Regions from separate parts of the Virgibacillus sp. JSM 102003 genome, predicted to be linked through region 1. Evidence: riboswitches for the same ligand, from Rfam matches in the RefSeq annotation. Region 1 holds a riboswitch; each other region holds the start of a gene.
The links. A riboswitch is a leader RNA that binds a small molecule or an ion and turns the genes downstream of it on or off. The one in region 1 is predicted to bind cyclic di-GMP.

Region 1 (2,270 bases):
CAGGCAGTTCCACTTCACCATGTTTGACTAAGCTTTTTATAGAAGAACTTTTATGATACGAATACCGTAAAACTCTATTTGTAATTACAATGTTCACTCTACCATTATTGAAAATTCCCAAACTATCACCTGCTTACAAAAATAAATTGAAATACCAGTTTACTAATCTTTCACCGTAAAAATATGTAATTAGGGTTGCAGCAACTATATATGGACCAAATGGAACGGGCTGCCTACGGTCAATTACCTTAAAGAAGAGCAGCATCATTCCTATTATTGCACCAATCATACACGAAAGAAAAAATGCCAATAGCACCTTATCAATTCCCAAAATAATGCCTAAGATGCCGAACAATTTCATATCTCCCGCGCCCATTCCACCACGACTGACAATTATTATTAATGCAAGGAGTGTGATTCCAATTATACCACCAAGAATGGATGACCACCACGGATCCAAAGGCTGTGCGATACGAATGATGATGAATAGTGGCAGAAAGAAAAGAAGCACTCTGTTTGGAATTAACATAAATGTGATGTCGGATACCAATATAATCATAAGCATCGAAACTAGAAGTAACGCCGTAATAATTTCTAGGTTTAATCCTATTAATGAGTAGCTCAATGCAAATAAAATACCAGTAGACAATTCAATTATAGGGTATATAAACGAAATCTTTTTTCGGCAATGTCTACATTTAGCCCCTTGGATGGCAAATGAAATAATCGGTATATTCTCATACCATGACAATTGATGGTTACAGTGGGGGCAAATTGACCGGTCGTTTGCGAAGGGGATATTTTCTGGCAGGCGTAATCCAACTACATTGAAAAATGAGCCGAAGATTAGGCCTAAGAGGAAAAAAAATAGTATTAGTAAAATGTCCATTCGTGTGGCTCCTTATTGTAAAGCTAGAAGAATATATATTGAAGAATACGCCCTGCAAGTATTGGTGCAAGGCGTAGGTTATATTTAAAATCATTTTAAATTATGTTGTTTTTAGTCAACACTTTCATCTCCATCGTATTCAAAATTCCCATTTCCATCTTTAGTAACTTTACCAGAATATTCGGTTTCTGTTCCTGGAACTGTAGGAACTTCATCTAGATACCCTTTGTCCTCTAGTTGTGATACCGATATACTTCCATCCGTATCATAATCACCACTAACATCCGCTAACCTTGCTGCATTTTCAATCAATTCTATATTTGCATCATGTGCCTTTTTCTCAGATTCACCTATAACATTCCCAACCGTCGGTACTGCTATAGCAACAATAATCGCCAATATCGCAATAACCGCCAACAGTTCAACAAGGGTAAACCCTTTTTCTTTTTTTATCATCTTTTTCATGCGTTCTAGCATAAAAATCCCCGCCTCTCTTAATATATAAGATAAAAAGTCTATTAAACTTAGCTGGCCGGTTGCACTACTTACTCCAAACTACCAAAGTGCCCAAACTACAGGTAATTTATCATCGCATCCTACTATATTCCTATATTCACTATAATATATTTTCAGACAAATATCTACCTTGTTTGCTAAATATTTTCAAACAAAGAAAACATTGGAATAACAACTGCGGTAATGATGCTGCCTACGATTATTGTCAGCACAATAATCATAAGTGGCTCGATTAGTGTTTTGATCCGATTCGACAATTGTTCTACCTCTTCTTCGTAAAATGCTGCAGCTTTTGAAAGCATATGATCTAAGGTACCCGTCTTTTCACCAATTTGAATCATCTGAACAACTAGTGCCGGAAATGCCCAGTGTTCTTTCATTGGATTAGCGATCGATTCGCCAACTTCCATCGACTTCCTGGATTGCTTTAATACATCTTGAATCACACGATTTCCAACGACTTTTTCGGTAATTTCGACTGATTGTAAGATTGGTACGGAACTATTTACTAGAGTACTCAACGTTTGTGTCATACGAACCAAGACACCTTTATGTGCAAGCACACCTATAAAAGGAAACTTTATTTTTAGCTTATCGGCACGGTAAGAAAACTTATCATTCTTCAACAGAGACTTATAAATTGCAATACCTAACAATGCTACAGCAATAAGTACCCACCAAAAAGCACTAACCCAATCACTCAAACTTAAAATAAACTGAGTGTAAGCCGGAATCTCTTCACCGAAGGAATTAAACATTCCAACAAATTGCGGAACAATGAATACGAGCAAGAACATACTTAATAATAGTGTGATAACTCCTACAACACCAGGATAAAGTAATGCAGAAACCACTTTTTGTTTAT
Region 2 (2,270 bases), on a different contig from region 1:
CTTTTAGAATTGGTGGAACTGAATGATGCAGTGAACAGGTTCGTGCCAAGATAACTTGTTTCGAGTACATCTTTGCGTTCCCTTTCACAATAGGCAAATCTCATCATCTTAAGGTATGTAAATAGAAGAAGAAAAATCACCTAGCACATTAGTAGACGTTTTTGCGGAGTCAAATGTTTCATGATTTTGTAGTAAGATTTGTTGCTTTTATCTACGCAGTTGATATTAACTGCGAACTACTTTTTAAAAAGTTTGAGTGTTCCTATACCGCTCCGGAAATACACTCCGCGCACCTAGGGCGGCTGATGAACCTCCTTGCTCCTACGTCGCTGCGTAGTCTCATCTAGGCGCAAGCTCCCACAGGAGTCTACGTGTATTTCCTTCGCTAGGTTTTACTCACTTTATCCTGTAAATTAATCAATGCTTATTGTGATATTGCTTCTTAGCCTTGGGAACACTTTAGGCTCTAATCAGAAATCTCTATCAGTGGAGGCAGAATACGCAGACTCCTATGGGAACAGCACGTTCCGAAGCCCCCGGAAGAAGCGTTCTGAATGCGTATAAAATTCATTGCTTTGTAAAAGGTAACAAATGTGAGAATACAGGCTGGTTTTTAGAGATGAGAACTTGCGCAATATTTTTGCCCATAAAGTAATACGTATATCGAATGTATGTCTTTGTTAGAAGGGTTTTTAATGTGCTAAATGGTTCGAATGACCTATATCGTCAAAATAATTTTTGAAAATTACAAAACTAGTTCGATTTTGACAAAAGAAGACACCCAATAACCCCCATAAATATAGTATAGTAGTCTTATAAAACGATGGTTCCTCAGAAAATAGCAAACTTATTGAAAAATGGGGGCGCAAAGTCACGGGTCTAAAGCTTTATAGCTATGACGGCCGGACTGCCTGGGAATTTAAATGGGGGACGATAGAAATGATTAATGCAAGAAAGAACAAAGAAATAGATTATGAGTGGTTGGAACTGATGAAAGAGGCAAAAACCATCGGGTTAACTTTGGAAGAAGTTAGGTTGTTTTTGGCAGATAAGAAAGAATAAAGCCTTTATTACTACATATGCCTAACGAAGACTTTCACCATTTAGACTTGGTGTAATGTCATGTTTTATAAGCATAAGTTAAATAAAATAAATAAATATTTTAAAAAGTCTTGTGCTTTATATAGAACCATACACCTTTTTATGTTATAATTTTTTTTGAAAGAAGGTGTATTACTTGATCGGTGAAAAAATAAAGCAACTACGTCAAGAAAAAAAGATGTCGATTTCTGAACTCGCAGATAAAGCTGGTGTAGCCAAATCCTATTTAAGCTCTATTGAACGAAGCCTTCAAACGAACCCATCGATCCAGTTTATTGAAAAAATTAGTTCTGTACTGGGAGTCCCAGTGAATGAGTTGATATTAGAAGATAAATGGAAAGAGACAGAGGAACAATTAGATGGTGAGTGGTTGAAAATTGTTCAGGAAGCTATGGAATCGGGTGTATCAAAAGAGCAATTTAAAGAATACCTTGAATTTACTAAGTGGCGAAAAGAACAGGATAAATAAGTGCTGACCGTAAAGCTAATGGCTTGCGGTTTTTTATTTTGCACTTAAAAAAATAATATAAATATTTCATGTAACAAATGGATTGTTCAATCGTTTAAATATATAGAGGGGGTGGGAGTTGATTGAAAAGATCCATATTTACAGATTTATTTGAGGCGTATCAACTTCCACTTTACCGCTATTTATTGCAGATGAGCCGAAATAAACAGGTTGCTGAAGAACTATTGCAGGAGACGTTTTATCGGGCGATGATTTCGTTAGAGGTGAAAAACATGGCACAGGCAAAAGCGTGGCTTTTTAAGGTAGCTCGTAACCTTTTCATCGATTGGACTAGAAAGTCTAAGTCTGAACAGCTTATGGTGGAACGAATTCAATTGGAACGTGCCGACAATAACAATATCGGAAACCCTGAAGAGCAGTTAGAGAACCTTACGAAGCAGGTACATATTGAAGAAGTTCTTAGCCGATTACCTGAACGAATGCGCACCATTCTTTACATACGTGAAATTCAAGGTTTTACATATCAGGAAGTCGCGACCGCTATGAATCTATCAGTTAGCCAGGTTAAAACTACGCTGTTCCGTGCAAGGAAAAAATTTCGATATTATGATCAGCTGCTGAAAGGAGAATATTCAGATGAAAGATGATAATGTCTTAGATGAATGGGAAGAGAAAGACCAAGCTGAATTAGATAAAAAGA
Region 3 (2,270 bases), on a different contig from region 1:
CAGGGGCTTTTTCATCGGCGACTTCGATGATTTGAACTTTTGCATAGGTACTTAACCGTTTTAAGTATTCGTCAATGCCCTGCTTAAGGTATTTTTCCTTTAATTTTCCTACCGCAATAATTTTTATGTTCATTGAAATTCATTCCTTTATGCACTTCTTTTGTTTACATTGTATCAAAGAATGACGATACCGCATTACAGTATCGCCATTTCATTCAATTAATCAGACTTCCTCTGTTCTTCTCTTTGCTTTTTCATGAAAAGGGACAATGGCTGTTCTGATCCAGTCATCAACTTATAGACATATGTGGAAGTAAGGTTATAACTGTTTTCAATACTTTCTGCTATATAGTTAGTTCGTTCGAAAAGGATGGATCGAAACTGATCAATTTGCCTTAACGTTTTCTCCATTAGGGCTTCCTGGTTTTCCAGCCGGTTGATAACTTGGTCCTGGTTATCGTCTTGTGTGGAAATCCGCTCTGACATCTGCTTGTTGAGATCATATAATTCACTCATGTTTGATGCGAGTGACTGGCTTGAAGTTTCATATTTTCCTAGCTTATCTACAATAGCCTGATTCGATTCGCTTAGGCGATTGACTTGTTCTGCAATCTCCTTATTTATTAGGCCGCCGTTTTCTATGATATCCTGCAATTTCGCATTATTGCTGTCTAACGTTTTCAGCCATTGGACAGCCTGATTCTCGAATTTTTTATGCTGCAGGTTACTTTCTTTTAATGCTTCCAGCTGCTTGCCAACTTCCTGCCACCTGCCTGCTTGCGTATTATTTTGGTGATGGTATAACGATTTTAAGTCACGGAAGGAATTGGATAATGATTTATTCAGTTCTTTCTGTTCTTTTATCATCTCGGAGAAATAATCTACGCGAAAGTATCCCTGGTTCGGCTCCAGAATATCGCTGTCATTCATATAGACGTCTGGATGATCATTATTATTAATATATAATCCCATCGCACGCTCACTTCCTTATTCATAGTATTGTATTATCCTATGCGGATTATGAAAAGACGGGACAATAATCCAGATGAAGCAAGTTAAAAATGTTTCACCATTTTTGCATGAATATTGCGTTAATTCACTATATATAGTATATTGTGAACAATATCTTTTATAGTGTTAGTACCATCACATCATGTACGATAATGGCAAAATCATTGAAAGATGATGACGCAAAGCTACAGGGGCTAAGTTGGGTTATCCAATATGTCAGCCAGCTTTCGAATACACTCCTTATTCCTGAAAGGGGGATGTGATTTGGATACAGAAGATGTTCTTAAGATTATTAACGATGATATTAAAATGCTTAAATCTTTGATGTATCAGGTTAAAGCGAATGGAAGTGATTTTACAGATCCATCATTAGTACAAGTTAGTCAACTACTAGATGTGAAGCTAAACCAACGAAATCAACTTTTGTCGATTTATACAAATGAACTCAATTAATCCTATTTTTATGTTTTTCTGGTACTAACACTGCCTTTCTATACTCCGACCATTTGTGGGGTATAGCTTTTTTTGCAAGAAAACACCCAGTTGTATGGTAAAATAGTAGGGTACTAATTTTACAATTTTATAGTTGGATGTGAAACGATGAGTATCGAAAACAAACCAAATAAATGGATAGTAACTATGCTAATCACTCCTATCCGCTTCTTCACCAGAAGACGTTCAAATATAGTAATTGAACAGAATGACACACTTCACATGAAACCACCTTACATTATTTTATCCAACCACGTAAACAACTGGGATCCACTGATTCTGAATAGTTATGTAAAGGAACCGATTTCTTTCATTGCTGCTGACCCTCTTTTTCGAAATCCTTTCTTAAAAAGAATATTAAACTATTTTGGTGCCATTCCAAAGATGAAATTCAAAAACGATACGAGCACGATAAGGGGTGTTCTGAAGGCTAAGAAGCATAATCGTGTTATCTGCATTTTCCCAGAAGGAAATCGAAATTGGGACGGTGACACGGAGCCGCTTATTTATTCAACCGCTAAATTAGTTAAGCTGTTGGACATCCCTGTTGTGATTGCAACGATTCGCGGCGGGCATCTGACTCATCCAAGGTGGGCAGCTAATCATCGCAAAGGCTTAATTTCTATCTCCTATAAAAAAGAATGGGATCAGGGAGCGTTCTCAAACGATTCACCTGACGTCATTAACCAGAAACTAACCGAGGCGCTTTACCATAATGAAATGGAATGGCAGTCTGGGGTTGCGGGTGAATATCAGGGGAAAAATCT

Region 2: it holds a riboswitch for cyclic di-GMP, as region 1 does, so the genes downstream of both, sinI (DNA-binding anti-repressor SinI) here and ACE1TG_RS01985 (prepilin-type N-terminal cleavage/methylation domain-containing protein) in region 1, are expected to answer to the same signal.
Region 3: it holds a riboswitch for cyclic di-GMP, as region 1 does, so the genes downstream of both, ACE1TG_RS13690 (Spo0E family sporulation regulatory protein-aspartic acid phosphatase) here and ACE1TG_RS01985 (prepilin-type N-terminal cleavage/methylation domain-containing protein) in region 1, are expected to answer to the same signal.

The regions. Positions count from the first base shown of each region.
Region 1 covers NZ_JBHFQH010000001.1:387,178-389,447, forward strand. Annotated here, with positions in the region: gene pilM (type IV pilus biogenesis protein PilM) at 1-97, opposite strand, end outside; gene ACE1TG_RS01980 (prepilin peptidase) at 134-889, opposite strand; gene ACE1TG_RS01985 (prepilin-type N-terminal cleavage/methylation domain-containing protein) at 1,001-1,354, opposite strand; cyclic di-GMP riboswitch class II at 1,411-1,495, opposite strand; gene ACE1TG_RS01990 (type II secretion system F family protein) at 1,543-2,270, opposite strand, start outside.
Region 2 covers NZ_JBHFQH010000005.1:165,534-167,803, forward strand. Annotated here, with positions in the region: cyclic di-GMP riboswitch class I at 831-915, shown strand; gene sinI (DNA-binding anti-repressor SinI) at 940-1,062, shown strand; gene ACE1TG_RS07515 (helix-turn-helix domain-containing protein) at 1,238-1,570, shown strand; gene ACE1TG_RS07520 (RNA polymerase sigma factor) at 1,693-2,217, shown strand; gene ACE1TG_RS07525 (anti sigma factor C-terminal domain-containing protein) at 2,207-2,270, shown strand, end outside.
Region 3 covers NZ_JBHFQH010000012.1:30,930-33,199, reverse strand. Annotated here, with positions in the region: gene rlmH (23S rRNA (pseudouridine(1915)-N(3))-methyltransferase RlmH) at 1-133, opposite strand, end outside; gene ACE1TG_RS13695 (hypothetical protein) at 220-972, opposite strand; cyclic di-GMP riboswitch class I at 1,156-1,243, shown strand; gene ACE1TG_RS13690 (Spo0E family sporulation regulatory protein-aspartic acid phosphatase) at 1,276-1,464, shown strand; gene ACE1TG_RS13685 (lysophospholipid acyltransferase family protein) at 1,612-2,270, shown strand, end outside.